DNA from 2 places in the Paenibacillus sp. FSL H8-0317 genome. Region 2 is predicted to be linked to the other one. Evidence: predicted binding sites of a transcription regulator. Region 2 holds the regulator's gene; the other holds the start of a gene.
What was found. The regulator LexA, encoded in region 2, represses DNA repair genes until DNA is damaged. The targets are predictions, from matches to a motif close to CGAACATATGTTCG.
Positions count from the first base shown of each region.

Region 1: the regulator LexA is predicted to act here: its motif matches at 1,485-1,498, upstream of addB (helicase-exonuclease AddAB subunit AddB).

Region 1 covers NZ_CP150294.1:5,116,264-5,119,478, reverse strand. The annotation lists gene MHB43_RS22940 (class I SAM-dependent rRNA methyltransferase) at 1-1,330, shown strand, start outside; gene addB (helicase-exonuclease AddAB subunit AddB) at 1,563-3,215, shown strand, end outside.
Region 2 covers NZ_CP150294.1:4,274,785-4,277,999, reverse strand. The annotation lists gene MHB43_RS19010 (aldehyde dehydrogenase) at 211-1,512, shown strand; gene lexA (transcriptional repressor LexA) at 1,618-2,244, opposite strand; gene MHB43_RS19000 (LysM peptidoglycan-binding domain-containing protein) at 2,541-2,918, shown strand; gene MHB43_RS18995 (DUF896 domain-containing protein) at 3,014-3,215, shown strand, end outside.

The sequences.
Region 1 (3,215 bases), 840 kb from region 2:
TGCACATCCATGGATATTTAACAATGAAATTGCCTCTGTTGACGGAAACCCGGAACCGGGAGATCTGGTCAATGTATTGAATCATCAAGGTCGCTATCTGGCGACAGGATATTACAATCCCGCATCTCAGATCACTGTAAGAGTTGTAGCGTATCAACCGCTGGAGTCCGAACAGATGGACACCGCGTTTTTTGCAGCGCGTTTCCGCGATTGCTTGCGTCACCGTGAACGTTTTATCCAGGATGGAGAGGCATACCGTCTCGTTTACGGCGAAGCTGATTTTCTACCAGGCTTGATCGTTGACCGATTCGGCAGCATCCTCGTTGTACAGTTGCTTACACTTGGCATGGATCGTTGCCGTGAAGCCATCGTAAAGGCACTCATTGAAGTAATGCAGCCGGAAGGCATATATGAGCGCAGTGATGTCTCGATTCGTGAACTGGAAGGTTTGGAGCAGACCAAAGGTCCACTGTACGGAGATTGCCCAAGACATGTCACGGTTACAGAGAATGGACTACTCATTAAAGTGGATATCGTGGAAGGGCAGAAGACAGGTTACTTCTTCGACCAACGCGAGAATCGTGCAGCGATCGAACCGCTCATGAAGGGTTGGGGCTACAAGAGTGGAATCACACTACAAACGACCGAGCAGGATGGCACACAGCAGATGTTGCCTGTGAATAAAAGCGGTAAGGTAGTTACATTCCCTTATTGGGACGGTGCCACCGTACTGGAGTGTTTCTCACACACGGGAAGCTTTACGTTGAATGCTTGCAAGTATGGAGCCAAGAAAGTGACTTGTCTAGATATTTCGGAACATGCCATTGAGAGTGCACGAACAAATGTGGAGCTTAACGGTTTCACCGACCGGGTCGAATTCGTAGTTGCTGATGCATTCCAGTACTTGCGTGAACAAGTGAAAGGGCTGGATGAACGTACCGCACGTGCACGTGCAGGCGAACAGAAAGTGGATACATCCAAAGCGCTTGCAGCTGGCGGTAAAACATTTGATGTGGTCATCCTTGATCCTCCTGCATTTGCCAAAACGAAATCAGCAGTCAAAGGTGCATGCCGTGGATATAAGGATATCAACCTGCAAGGAATGAAACTGGTCAATGAGGGCGGATATTTGGTAACAGCCAGCTGTTCGTATCACATGCGTCCTGACCTTTTCCTGGATACGATTGCCGATGCAGCCGAAGATGCAGGCAAAGTGCTGCGTCTAATTGACTGGAAGGCAGCAGGTAAGGACCACCCGCAAATTTTGGGCGTGGATGAAGGACATTACCTGAAATTTGCTATTTTCGAAGTGCGCAGTAAAAAGAATTAGAAGAGTCTCGTTTCACTTTTTTTAATTTCTCGTGAGATAAAGTGAAGTTTAAATAAATGATACTTTTGGCAAAAAGTCCACAGTGTGATAGCTGCGGGCTTTTTGCTGTTTGGCTGTGTTAACGGAGATGATCTCCGTTTTTACCGGATAGTGGCAAACGTATGTTCCGAACAAAGTCAGATATGTTATACTGGGAATTAAAATCTTGTACGTGTAGTTTGGAGGATTAGACATGTCCGTTCGTTTTGTTATTGGCCGGGCAGGCAGCGGCAAAAGCTCGCTGATTACCCGGGAAATTACAACCTTGCTTCAACAAGAACCGCAAGGTAAACCTTTGATTTTACTCGTTCCAGAACAGAGTTCCTTTCGAACAGAGCAAGCGTTGGTGTCTTCTGGAGCAATTAAAGGTACGATGCGTGCAGAAGTGCTGGGCTTTCGCCGTCTAGCCTATCGCGTAATGCAGGAAGCAGGCGGTTCTGCTCGTATTCCGATCGGAGCCGAAGGCAAAAAGATGCTGCTCTACAAAGTTATCCAGCGCCGTAAGGAAGAATTGAAGCTGTTTGGTGCATCCGGCAGCCAGCTGGGTTTTATAGGCGAATTAAATGAGTTATATAGTGAATTTAAACGTTATGAAGTTGATCCATCATTGCTGGAAGACGGGCTGTCTGGAGGGAATACCTCATCCACTTCGCCGATTCTGGAGGACAAGTTGCATGACTTGAATCTGATATATCGTGACTATGAACAGGAACTGACCCATTTATATATTGATGATGAAGACACGTTGACTGAGCTGACAGATCGTTTGTCGGAAAGTGCATTGCTGCAGGATGCCCAGATCTGGATTGATGGTTTTCAGGGATTCACACCACAGGAGATGAGTGTGATTGGTCGACTGATGTTGCAGTCCTCTTCCGTGACGATTGCACTGACATTGGATCGTCCTTATGATCACGGCGCACTGCCTGGGGAACTGGAACTGTTCTATCCCACGGCAAGTGCCTATGCGCGCCTGAAAGGGATGGCTGACGAACTGGGTATACCGAGCGATATAACCGTGCTAGATTCGGAGATTCCACCGAGATACAAGGATCGTCCGGGACTTGCTCATCTGGAGGCTGGTTTCGACCGGCGAATTCGTTGGAAAAGTGAAGGCCTTGATTCCGGAATCCGACTGGTTGCAGCGGAGAACCGACGAGCTGAGATGGAGGGGGCACTGCGTGAGATGCGGCGTTTGGCGCAAAACGAAGGTGCGCGTTATCGGGATATGGCGGTACTTGTTCGTCAGTTGGATACCTACGCCGATATAGCTGAACCTCTATTCAGGGATTATGACGTACCCGTCTTTCTGGACCGCAGAAGAAATGAACTTCATCATCCATTATCCGAGTTTATCCGTTCCGCATTGGATATTGTTCGTCGCCACTGGCGTTACGAGGATGTATTTCGCTGTGTCAAAACGGATCTGCTGCTTCCGCGTGATGGTTCCATCACTCGTGAAGATATGGACCAGCTTGAGAATTATGTACTGGCTTGTGGTATTCACGGGTATCGCTGGACTGATGGCAAACCATGGAAGTATGTACCAAGCCTGTCGCTGGAAGACAACGGTCAGGATGGCCGTAGTCGAGGGCGGGACCAGATGCTTTCTCTAATTGAGAGCTGCCGAACGGTCATTACAGATTCCTTGGGTGTTTTTGAGAAACGAATGAAAAAGGCAAAGACAGCCAAAGCCCAGTGCGAGGCACTATACAGACTGCTGGAAGATGCTGAGATTCCATGGAAGCTGGAGAATATGTCTGCTGAAGCTAAAGCTCAGGGGGACCCCGAACGTTCGAGAGAACATCGGCAGATGTGGGGAGCTGTGCTGGATTTATTGGATCAG
Region 2 (3,215 bases):
ATGAAAGACTTACATAGCAACCTCATAAGGCAACTTGATAGCCACGAAATAGAAAGGAACACTAGCATTCACTCTTTCAAAATTCCAACCATCGTTCAAATACATACAAATGAATGTTTCATTAGTATGTTGAAAGTTTCATATAGAAGAGGTATACTTTAATTAAATTTTGAGCAATTTAATTTTAAATAATTAATTGGAGATGTTAATATGGATCAGGCAAAACAACTTGTGACAGAACAACGTACATTTTTTTATACAGGGCAAACTAAAAATATTGAGTATCGGATTAATGCTCTTCAACAGCTTAGAAAAGGAATTGAAAAGTATCAGCAACGGATTCAAGATGCACTTCGGGCGGATCTGAACAAATCTGAGGCGGAAGCTTACGGTTCCGAGATTCGCATTGTTTTGGGTGAACTGGATTTTGCATTAGAACACCTGCAGGAATGGGCTGCACCAAAACAAGTTCCAACCAATTCGGCTATGCCGGATGGGGTGAGCACCATTTACCCTGAACCATACGGAGTGGCTCTTATTATTGTACCTTGGAACTATCCTTTCCAACTGGCCTTTGGTCCACTGATTGGAGCAATTGCAGCCGGTAACTGTGCAGTTATCAAGCCTTCTGAATTAACACCAGCCGTATCTCGTCTGACGTATGATCTGATTAAGGAGATCTTCCCTGAGGAGTATATTGCCGTTATGGAAGGTGAAGTTGAGGCAAGCACAGCATTGTTGAAAGAGAAGTTTGATTATATTTTCTTCACAGGCAGCACAGGTGTTGGTCGCATTGTTATGAAGGCAGCTGCGGAGCATTTGACTCCTGTAACTCTTGAGTTGGGTGGTAAGAGTCCTGCTATTGTCCATAGCGATGCAGATCTGAAGCTGGTGGCCCAGCGTATTGTTCGTGGTAAGTTCCTGAATGCAGGCCAAACATGCGTTGCTCCGGATTACTTGCTTGTACATGAACAAGTTCATGATGAATTGATCAATCTGATTGGCGCTGAGATCAAAGATAAATTTGGGGATGATGTGTTACAGAATGCTGATTTCCCGCACATTGTCAACGCGCGTAACTTTGATCGGTTGTCGAAATTCCTCACAGATGGCAAAACGCTGATTGGTGGACGTTCTGTACGTGAGCAGTTGTTCATTGAGCCGACTGTACTTGGCGATGTGAACTGGGAATCAGCTGTCATGCAAGAAGAGATCTTCGGTCCGATTCTTCCTGTATTTACGTACAGTGACCTTGATCCTATGCTGGATGAGATTGTTCGCCGGCCAAAACCATTGGCGCTATATCTTTTCACACAGGATGAGCAACTGCAGGATCAGGTTCTGAATCAAGTATCCTTCGGTGGGGGATGTATTAATGACACACTTTCTCATATGACTTCACATTATCTACCGTTTGGTGGTGTAGGAGAGAGCGGTATGGGCTCATATCACGGACAACAGAGCTTTGATGTGTTCTCGCATCACAAGAGTGTTCTGAAACGCAGTGAATAATTAGCCGCAAAAATAACATAAACATGAAAAAAAGAGGTTGTCCTGTTGATCAGGGCAACCTCTTTCGTATTTCATTACATCTAATTTTGTTACTCAAGTTAAATATTAATGAATATCTCGGAAAAGGCCAATGACTTTACCCAGAATACTAACATGTTTCAAACGTAAAGGTTCGAAGGTCGCATTCTCCGGTTGAAGGCGAATATGATCTTTCTCTTTATAGAACGTTTTCACTGTAGCTTCATCGTCTTCAGTCATTGCAACGACGATATCACCGTTATCAGCAGTTTGCTGTTGACGGACAATAACGTAATCTCCATTAACGATTCCAGCTTCCACCATACTATCTCCCACTACTGAAAGCATAAACACTTTCTGTTCGCCTACATAGTGTGTAGGAAGAGGGAAGTAGTCTTCAATGTTCTCGGTTGCAGTGATTGGAACCCCGGCTGTAACCTTACCAACAACAGGAATACGTGCAACGCTATGAGCAAATTGATGAGAATGCTCAGATTCTTCCTGGCTCAAAAGCTCAATGGCTCTTGGCTTGGTAGGGTCGCGTCGGATCAAACCTTTTTTCTCCAAACGATCCAAATGTCCATGTACTGTTGAGCTGGAAGCAAGTCCAACCGCTTCACCAATTTCCCGTACGGAAGGAGGATACCCCTTCAACCGGACTTCATTTCGTATAAACTCCAGAATAGCCTGCTGCCTGCTGGATATCTTCGACATACCGTATCAACCCCATTTTAGTAACGTTTGGGAAAATTATAACATAGAACCTCCGTTCGTACAAACATAAGTTCTAAATAAAATAGCTTTAAATCAGTGTTTTTTAACTTATAGAACAGAAATTGGCCAAAAGTCAGAGCATAATACTGCAAATGTTTTGCAAAAGTACTTGAAATAAGATATTGCTCCTTCTAAAAAGAAGCGAACAATTGTTCTAAAAATATATTGAACAAAACAAGTGTTCGTGTTATATTGATTTCAACAGATAGGAACAAACGTTTGGAGGCGGGTATTTAATGAGATATTCTACTTATCAAAGCATTTATGAACCAATGAATTCGGAACTGGTGAAGTCTAACATAGGGAACTACAAGAAGGTTTTAGCGCGTTTCAAGATTTCTTCATGGATGTTAAAGGTAGCCATTACCTCTATGATTATATTTATTGGATGCAGCACTGTTTTAACTGTATTTGCCGGCAATGAGAATGATGTTCTGCCTGGAGGAAAGATAGCTGTTTCACAAGGGGAAACATTATGGAGTATTTCTTTGGAACATAAACCGACGAATATGGATACACGTATTTATATAGAAGCAATTAAGAAAGTGAATCAACTTCATACGACTTCCATCCAAGTGGGACAAGTACTAGCTCTACCGCAATTTGCAGAATAAAATGCACATCAATGAGTGTTAACGCGTGTCAGCTTGACAAGCTGCCTTTATAATGGCAAAGTTAATATGACTTTGTATTTTTGGAGGGGACAAGCTTGGATATAGATAGTCTGGTAGCACGCATTAACGAATTGGCTCGTAAGCAAAAGTCCACTGGATTGTCGGAGGAAGAACTTGCCGAACGTGCCGAGCTAAGAGAGATTTATTTGAGTAATATTCGCAGCAATTTCAGACAACAACTGGATACCATTGAGATTGTTGATGATGAGAATGACAAAGGCCACCAAGGCAAACTCA